One region of the Streptomyces sp. MMS24-W38 genome, then DNA from elsewhere that is predicted to be linked to it. Evidence: riboswitches for the same ligand, from Rfam matches in the RefSeq annotation. Region 1 holds a riboswitch; each other region holds the start of a gene.
What was found. A riboswitch is a leader RNA that binds a small molecule or an ion and turns the genes downstream of it on or off. The one in region 1 is predicted to bind cyclic di-AMP.
Positions count from the first base shown of each region.

Region 1 (2,190 bases):
ACAGTCCTCGACGCCCGGGCGGCGGTGGACTACGGCCTCGCGGACCGGATCGTGACCCGCCGCGAGGGCCTCCAGACCACTCCCGGCACGAGGTGAGCCGTCGATGCTGCCTCCCGAGTTGCCTCCGCTGCCCTCACTGACCCGCGCCGAGGCCGAGCTGATCGACCGTTACCTCGAGGCCGTCGACCTGCTCGGCCGGATCAACCCGGCCCGCGACGGCGACACCTACCAGGGGCTGCGCGCCGCGCAGGCACTGGTCGGCAAGGCCGTCGCCCTGCGCGACGCGCTGGCCCTGATGCACAGGCGCGGCGAGACCGAACTGCACACCGCCACCCTGGCCCGCGCGTTGCGGGTGCTGGACGGCGAGCGCCGCACGGCCCGCGTCATCCTGCCGCCGGGCTCCGGCAGTTGACGCTCCTACCGGTCCGGGCGGGGCGTGCGCCGGTGTCATGTCCGCACCTGAGTCGAAACGGACCAAAAGACGTACCCCCAAGCGGCGTAGATCCACGGCTTCTTTTCGGGCCGCCAAGGTTGCGCACCGCACGCGTTCCTTTTCGGAATCAAGCATTCCGACGCTGGTCCGGGGCTCCTCGGCGCTCTGGACGGCAGCCCGAACGCAGCACTGTCCACCCGAACGGATGAGTGGTGAGTAACAACACAAACCCCCGGCTCCGGTGGGATTTCGGGCCAACCATTGCCAAGATCGCTCACTGACGACAAGCCCCCGCCGCCGCGGCGGGGCGATCCGGGCGGACGCCGAGTCCTGCCGCTGCCCGGATGACCGGTCGACAGGAGTGGATCGGCAGGAGTGGAGGACCCGAGCACGACGGGTCGCCGGAGCGGGGGTTCCCGTTCCGAGCAGCCCTTGGGGTGAAGCCGCACGTGTGCGGCCGGGCAACTTCGCCAGCCCGAATCCGACAGGTCATCCTTCACAGGCGGCTGACGAAGGGTTGCGCATGACCGCGCTCAATCGTGTCCCGTCTCTCATGGCCCGGGCCGGCACGGCCTCGGCCCTCACCCTCGCCGCCGTGGGCGGCTCACTCGTGGTTCCCGGTGCCGCCTCGGAGGCGGCGGCCGCGAGTACGTCCGCCAAGGCTCTCCAGGTCGCGGCCTCCAAGAAGGGTTCGCCCTACCGGTGGGGCGCCACCGGACCGTCCCGCTTCGACTGCTCCGGCCTGACCCTCTACTCGTTCAAGAAGGCGGGCAAGCAACTGCCGCGCACCGCAGCCCAGCAGTACAACAAGACACGCCAGGTCTCGGCCTCCAACCGCAAGGCGGGCGACCTGGTGTTCTTCCACTCGGGCCAAAACATCTACCACGTCGGCATCTACGCGGGTCAGAACAAGATCTGGCACGCCCCGAAGACCGGGGACGTGGTACGCCTGCAGAAGATCTGGACCCGCAGCGTCTGGTACGGCCGGGTCAGCTGATCCGCGGGGGCGGCGGCATTCCCCCTGTCGCCGCCCCCGCCACTTTGTCGGGGAGTCACCGACGCGACCGGGGCCGCGCTGTTCCGTCGTGGCCCCTACGGCTCCTGCCGTCCCACCGCCGTGACCGGCTCGGCCGGGACGGCCCACGGGAGCACGACGAAGACGGTCTTGCCGCCCTCCCTGGTGGGGCGGACCCTCATCCTGCCGCCGCGTTCCGCGGTCAGCCAGCGGATGATGACCAGCCCCCGGCCGTTGTCCTGCTGGACCGCGGCGGGGAGCCGCTTGGGGAGCCTCGGATGACTGTCGGTGACTCCGATGCGCAACCGCTCGTCGTGGTCGAGGGCGATGTCCACCGTGAACGTGGGTGACTGTCCGAGGGTGTGCTGCACGGCGTTGGTGGCCAGTTCGGACACGATCAGCCGCACGGTGTCGGACACTTCCGTGTCCGCCGGCATGCCCCACTCCGCCAGCGTGTCCACCACATGGGCGCGCGCGGCGGAGACCGAGGCTGGATCGCTCGGCAGAGTGATGGATGCTTCCAAATGGTCTGCCATGGCGACGTCGTCCCTTTCCCACGGGTCCACGGTCCGGCACGGAGCGGCTGATTCGAGTACGGTCCCGCACTGATGCTTCGTCGCCAGAGTGCCATCACCGCAGGGTGTGGGCGACGATACGGCTGAGATATGCATATATCTGTCGCTCAAATCGGTGAACTCTGCAACAAGAGACCGTATGTGGGTGACTCATAGGCAGTAAGGGG
Region 1 covers NZ_JCBCPP010000001.1:6,755,191-6,757,380, reverse strand. The annotation lists gene AC6F7H_RS29710 (ATP-dependent Clp protease proteolytic subunit) at 1-96, shown strand, start outside; gene AC6F7H_RS29705 (hypothetical protein) at 104-412, shown strand; cyclic di-AMP (ydaO/yuaA leader) riboswitch at 823-953, shown strand; gene AC6F7H_RS29700 (C40 family peptidase) at 957-1,430, shown strand; gene AC6F7H_RS29695 (ATP-binding protein) at 1,526-1,984, opposite strand.

Region 2 (2,190 bases), 2.8 Mb from region 1:
CGGCCATCCGGTCGGCCGCCCCTCGGGCGGAACCGAGAGTAAATTGTTTCCGAACGGAACAAAGACGGGCCCGGAAACCCGGACCACCCTCGCGCCCTCCGGTCGGCCCCGAGCGCCGAACACCGGAAAGATCCCGCCATGTACGGAAAAGCCCCGCCCCGGTGCGTACGGGGAACACGCACCGGGGCGGGGAAGCCCCCGCGTGGGGACGGGGGAGGCCCCGCGGGGACGGGGAGGGGCTCCGTGGGGACGGAGCCCCGAGCCTGCGGCCGCCGCCTTACTTCAGGTGCAGCTGCTGGCCCGGGTAGATGAGGTCGGCGTCCTCGACGATGTCGCCGTTCAGCTCGAACAGCTTGTTCCAGCCGCCCTTGACACCGTGCTCCCCGGCGATCGAGCTGAGGGTGTCGCCCTTGACGACCTTGTACTCGCCGTCGCCCTTCTCGACCTTCTCGCCGGTCGGGGTGGTGACGGTCTTCTGCTCGGCGACCGGACGCTCGTCGGAGCGGGAGGCCTTCTGCTCGGTGGAGCGCTCGGGGGCGGAGCCGGTGTTCTGCTCCTGGGTGTTCTGCTTCTGGGTGTTCTGCTGAGTGCTCTGCGAGGAACCGCTGTTCTGGTTGCCGGTGCCCCCGGTCGAGCCGCCGCCGGTGTAGGCGGCGTTGGACAGGCCCTTGCCGCAGACCGGCCAGGCGCCCTTGCCCTGGCCCGCGAGGACCTTCTCGGCTATCTCGATCTGCTGGGCCTTGCCGGCCCGGTCGGCGGTGGCGGCGTACTGCGTGCCGCCGTAGCCGGCCCAGGTGGAGGCGGAGAACTGCAGACCGCCGTAGTAGCCGTTGCCGGTGTTGATGGACCAGTTGCCGCCGGACTCGCACTGGGCGACGGTGTCCCACTCGGAGGCGGTGGCGGCGGAAGCGTTGCCGGCCGCCATCAGCGGGGCGGCGACGGCGGCACCGGTGACGCCGGCGACGGCGATGACCCGGGTGGCCTTGGACGGACGACGGTGCTTGCCCTTGCCGGAAAACAGCATGGAAGGATCCCCTCACCGACGCCTACGAGGTGAGCTGTCGGGTTCGGGCCGGTTGAGTTGCCCGGCCGCGTCCCTCACGGGACGCGACTTCACCCCTAGCCGATCCGGCGTCAATCACCGGACACGGCGCCTACCTTGGTTCCCCCGCTCCTGCCTACGGCGCATGACGCGACGACTGTTCCCGTGCTGCCACTGGCAGGATTCGGCGTGGCGGCAGCCGGGGCCCGCGGTGGCGAGCGGTCCTGACGGTAGACACGCGCCCTGCGGATAATCAAAGACGATCAGGGCTTCTGAGACCTATCTCTCATCGCCTTTATAACGGACATTCAGCGCGAAATGTGACCTCAACTGCCGTCACCGCCGCACCTTTTCGGATGTCAGCCTTCGTCCGATCCGAACCCGAACGCAAGCGTCTGACCGGGAAGGATGAGGCCGGAACCCGCCGCACCCGCACCCTCGCCGCCCCCGCCGTACTGGGCGAGCCATCCACCGCCGAGCGCAAGGGAGTCGACGGCGGCCGAGGAGCCGCTTCCGTCGTCCACGGGGACCCTGTCGGCCGGGGACGAGACGTCGAGGCCGCGCGAGAAGCCGAGGCCGCCGCGCGAGGCGTGCCGGCCGGAGGCTCCGGACTCACGGTCCTCGCGCACCTCCTCCTCGGCGCTGACGCCGCGGTGGCGACCGGTGGGGGCCTCACTCGCGGACGCGTCCGAAGAACCCGCCTTCTGCCCCGATTTGTCCGAGTCGCCCCCCTTGGCGGAGGCCGAGGCCGAGGCGGAGGGGGAAGCGGAAGCGGAGGGAGAAGTGCCGGGTTCGACGTCCGAACCATCGGACTTGGACGTTTCGCCCGCCTTCTCCCCCTTGGCACCCTCAACAACCTTGTCGCCCTTGTCGCCCTTGTTGTCACTGTTGTCCGACGAGGCCCCGGAGGACTGCGACGGCGACGGAGTGGCGGAGCTTTCGGTGCCGGACGAGTCGTAAGACGAGCCGCCGTCCACGCCGGTGTCGATGACGGACTTGCCCGAATCGGTGTTCAGGCCCGACAGCAGGCCGCAGGCCTGCCACGCGCCGACCCCCTGGTCGGCGAGGATCTTCTCGGCCACGGCTATCTGCTGGCCGCGGCTGGCCTGGTCGGCGCTGGACGCGTAGTCGAGGCCGCCGTACTTCTC
Region 2 covers NZ_JCBCPP010000001.1:3,926,386-3,928,575, reverse strand. The annotation lists gene AC6F7H_RS16910 (transglycosylase family protein) at 278-1,024, opposite strand; cyclic di-AMP (ydaO/yuaA leader) riboswitch at 1,029-1,196, opposite strand; gene AC6F7H_RS16905 (transglycosylase family protein) at 1,402-2,190, opposite strand, start outside.
Region 2: it holds a riboswitch for cyclic di-AMP, as region 1 does, so the genes downstream of both, AC6F7H_RS16910 (transglycosylase family protein) here and AC6F7H_RS29700 (C40 family peptidase) in region 1, are expected to answer to the same signal.

Region 3 (2,190 bases), 3.3 Mb from region 1:
TCCGGCGCCCTGTGCGCGGCTGATCCTGGACGCGGGGGTACGGCGGGTGGTCACCGCCTGGCGGGAGCCGGACACCTTCGTGACGGACGCCGACGGCAGCGGAGTGCTGACCGCCGGGGGCGCCCGGGTCGTCGTGCTGCCCGAGCACGAGAAGGCCGCCACGGCGCCGAACGGCCATCTGATCGGCCGGTGACGCGACGGCGGCGACGGCGACGAAAAGGAGTGTGCGGAGTGTCCCCCGCATGCCGTATGCTGGTGACACAACGACGCGGGGTGGAGCAGCTCGGTAGCTCGCTGGGCTCATAACCCAGAGGTCGCAGGTTCAAATCCTGTCCCCGCTACTGAAGGCCGAGGGCCGGAATCCGAAAGGGTTCCGGCCCTCGGTCGTTCTTGGCTTCCGTCCCGCCGTCCCGGCTTGTCGTCCCACCCTCCGCACCGTTGTGACGCCGGGTGATCGGGTCGCCGCGCTGCGCATAACAACTGATAAACCGTCAGTTTCAGTGTGACGCGCGAGGCAGAGCCAACTCGCCCGTTTTTGCCCGATCATGGCGCTTAAGTCCGTGCGGAAATCGTTAACGATCAAGAGGAACGGCTTGGAATCCGACCCCTACCTCTATTAACGTTCGATAACGCAGCGCGGTCGTCCCAGCCGTCACACGAGTCGGCTCCGTGCGCACGCGCCGAATCCCGCAAGGGAACCGGGGAACCAACATCTTGGGGTGAATCGCGTGGATGCCTCCGTGGAGACACGGAGGGTATACGCGCGTAGGAGACCTTCCTGCTCCGAACCCGTCAGCTAACCCGGTAGGCGAGAAGGAAGGAAAGGAGTACGCCCACGTGGCGTCGAACCGGCCTGCTCCCGAGGCCCCCTTCATGCCGGACCAGTACGACGGCGACACCTTCGTCTACGGCGACGTCCGCCCCGACGAGGGCCCCTTCCAGGAGTGGAACCCCACCGAGGAGTCCGTCCGCCCCGTGCGCGGTCGGCACCGCGTCGGCAAGCAGCGCGGCGGAGGCCTCGCCCGCAGCTCCACGGTCCTGGGCGTCGGTGTCATAGCCGCCGTCGCCGGTGGCGGCATGGCCAGCGCCCAGACCGGCAAGCCGCCGGTCTCGATCTCGATGCCGGACCTTCCCTCTGTCGGTTCCCTCATCTCCGACGAGGAAACCCCCGAGGGCTCCGCCACCGCGCTCAGCGACATCGGTGTGGTCGCCGACGAGGCCACCGAGCAGGGCGCCTCCGACGCCGGCGAGGCGCTGCACGCCCGGATCATGGCCCAGGTCGAGCAGCAGCAGAGCCAGGCCGAGGACAAGGCCGCCGCCGAGGCCGCCGCCGCCGCGGAGAAGGAGGCCAAGGAGAAGGCCGCCGCCGCGAAGAAGGAGGCGGAGGAGAAGGCCGCCGAGGCGAAGCGGAAGGCGGAGGAGGAGGCCAAGAAGAAGGCCGAGGCCGAGCGCCTCGCCGAGCTGGCCCGGCAGTACGCGCTGCCCACCTCCTCGTACACCGTCTCCTCGACCTTCGGTCAGGCCGGCGCCTACTGGTCCTCCGGCCAGCACACCGGCCTGGACTTCGCCGCCCCCACGGGCACGCTGATCAAGGCGGTCCACACCGGCACGATCACCTCCGCCGGCTGGGACGGCTCCTACGGCTACAAGACCGTGCTGACGCTCGACGACGGCACCGAGATCTGGTACGCCCACCAGTCCTCCATCAGCGTCAGCGTCGGCCAGCAGGTCAACACCGGCGACGTGATCGGCCGCGTCGGCTCCACCGGCAACTCCACCGGCGCCCACCTCCACCTGGAGGTCCACACCGCCGGCTCCGCCTCGGGCATCGACCCGATGGCCTGGCTCCAGTCGAAGGGCCTCACCGTCTGAGACGACCACAGCCCCGGCAGTCCTGACGACGACCCCCCGACGTCAGGGCTGCCGGTCAGGCGTTTCAGGGGTGGTACGGGTACGCGTACGGGTTCGGCCGGTACGCGGAATGCCCGAGGTACGCGGGGTGCGGGGCATACGCGAGGCTCGTCGCGCCGTGCACGCCGTGCACGCCGTGCACGCCGTACACCGGCCAGGGCGGCACGGGCGGCGCGGTGGCGCGGGCCGCGTGCTCCAGGGCCGGGCGGGCCGCGTCGCGGCGGCGCCACAGTTCCCGCAGCAGCTCCCCCTCCCGTGCGGCGAAGCCCGTGCCCACGC
Region 3 covers NZ_JCBCPP010000001.1:3,408,706-3,410,895, forward strand. The annotation lists gene AC6F7H_RS14360 (dihydrofolate reductase family protein) at 1-193, shown strand, start outside; tRNA gene AC6F7H_RS14365 (tRNA-Met) at 268-341, shown strand; cyclic di-AMP (ydaO/yuaA leader) riboswitch at 669-826, shown strand; gene AC6F7H_RS14370 (M23 family metallopeptidase) at 838-1,872, shown strand; gene AC6F7H_RS14375 (PrsW family intramembrane metalloprotease) at 1,937-2,190, opposite strand, start outside.
Region 3: it holds a riboswitch for cyclic di-AMP, as region 1 does, so the genes downstream of both, AC6F7H_RS14370 (M23 family metallopeptidase) here and AC6F7H_RS29700 (C40 family peptidase) in region 1, are expected to answer to the same signal.

Region 4 (2,190 bases), 5.5 Mb from region 1:
CGGGCCAGAGGCGCCTCGGGTCAGAAGCACCTCGGGTCAGAGGTTCACGCCGTGCGCGCGGAGGTAGGCGACCGGGTCGATGTCGGAGCCGTACTCGGCGCTCGTACGGGCCTCGAAGTGCAGATGCGCGCCGGTGACGTTGCCGGTGGCGCCGGAGACGCCGATCCGCTGCCCCGGGGTGACCTGCTGTCCCGCCGAGACGGCGACGGACAACAGGTGGCCGTACTGGGTGTAGGTGCCGTCGTGCATCTTGATGACGACCTGGTTGCCGTAGGCGCCGCCCCAGCCGGCCTCCACGACGGTGCCCGCGCCGACCGAGAGCACGGGGGTGCCGCTCGCGGCGTGGAAGTCGACACCGGTGTGGCTGCCTGAAGACCAGACGGCGCCGCCGGACAGGTAACCGGTCGAGACGTAGGAACCCGCGATCGGGGACACGAAGGTGTTGAGGCGCTTGCGCTCGGCCTCCCGCGCGGCACGCTCCTCGGCTTCGCGGGCCTCCTCGGCCTCCTCTGCCGCCCTCTCCCGTGCGGCCTCCTCCGCGGCCTCGCGCGCGGCGGCCCGGGCCGCTTCCCGCGCGGCCTCGTGCTGGGCGGCCGCCTGGGCGTCGACCCGGGCGGCGACTTCCTCGCCCATGGCGATGACGGGGGTCAGGCCGGTCTGCTGCGCGGCGGGACCGGCGGCGGACGCCGGGGCCGCGAGGGAGCCGACCACGCCGGTGGTGGTGAGGGCCGCGACGCCCGCCGCCCTGGCGGTGCCGCGGTGCATGCGGCCGGGACGACGGTGCTTCCCGGTGGCGCGTGTGAACGCCATGCAGTGGGTGGTCCTTTCCTTCCCTCTCGCCTACCGGGTTAGCTGAAGGGTTCGGAGCAGGAAGGTCTCCTACGGGCCCCTCGCGACAGGCGCGGGCGTCCGATTCACCCCAGGGACTGCACGGCTGGGTCCCCGGCTCCCCTGGCTCGCGCCGTGCGGGGACTCGGCGATGGCTGTCCGGTGCCGCGGGTGCGGCGCACTGCCCGACGAACAGCCCGGATGACGCTAAGCGGGGCGTCTTCCCATCCCCAAACGGATCCCGCCTTCTGTAGCGCATCCCACAGGGCAGACAGGACCTCTCCACCCCAATTCGGGCATAGGCGGGCCCTGGTGACTTTCGTGCCACCAGGGCCCGCACGCGCGTGCGCTCCGCTTGCGCGCGCCGGCTACTCGGCGGGCACGACCGTGACCTCGCCGATGCCGAGCGCCTCGACGGGCGCCTTGATCTGCGCCGCGTCGCCGACCAGCACGGTCACGAGGCGGTCCACCGGGAAGGCGTTCACCACGGCCGCGGTGGCCTCCACGGTGCCGGTGGTGGCGAGTCGGCGGTACAGCTCGGCCTGGTAGTCGTCGGCCAGGTGCTGCTCCACCTGGTCGGCCAGGGTGCCGGCGACGGCCGAGGCGGTCTCGTACTTGAGCGGCGCGACCCCCACCAGGTTCTGCACGGCGACGTCACGCTCGGCGTCCGTGAGGCCCTCCGCGGCGAGCGTGCGCAGCACCGTCCACAGGTCCTCGAGCGCGGGTCCGGTGTTCGGGGTGTCGACGGAGCCGCTGATGGCGAGCATGGCCGCGCCCGTGGCCCCTCCGGAGGAAGAAGGGGGCGCGGACCTCAGGACCTGGCCGAACGACCGTACGCCGTAGGTGTAGCCCTTCTCCTCGCGCAGGACGCGGTCCAGGCGGGAGGTGAGGGTGCCGCCGAGGCAGTAGGTGCCGAGCACCTGCGCGGGCCACACGCGGTCGTGCCGGTCCGCTCCGACCCGGCCGATCAGCAGCTGCGTCTGCACGGCGCCGGGGCGGTCCACGATCACGACCCGGCCGGTGTCGTCGGCGACGATCGGCGGAACGGGCCGCGGCTCGGCGGCCGATCCGGTCCAGGAGCCGAGGGTGTCACCGAGCAGCTCGTCCAGGTCGATGCCGGTGAGGTCACCGACGACCACCGCGGTGGCGGTCGCGGGACGGACGTGCTTCTCGTGGAAGGCGCGCACGGCCGACGAGTCGATGCCGGCCACCGTCTCCTCGGTGCCCTGCCGCGGGCGGGACATCCGCGAAGTCGCCGGGAACAGCTCCTTGGAGAGTTCCTTGGCGGCACGACGGGAGGGGTTGGCCAGCTCGTGCGGGATCTCGTCGAGACGGTTGCGGACGAGGCGTTCGACCTCGCTG
Region 4 covers NZ_JCBCPP010000001.1:1,271,177-1,273,366, forward strand. The annotation lists gene AC6F7H_RS04515 (M23 family metallopeptidase) at 37-810, opposite strand; cyclic di-AMP (ydaO/yuaA leader) riboswitch at 823-989, opposite strand; gene AC6F7H_RS04520 (M16 family metallopeptidase) at 1,197-2,190, opposite strand, start outside.
Region 4: it holds a riboswitch for cyclic di-AMP, as region 1 does, so the genes downstream of both, AC6F7H_RS04515 (M23 family metallopeptidase) here and AC6F7H_RS29700 (C40 family peptidase) in region 1, are expected to answer to the same signal.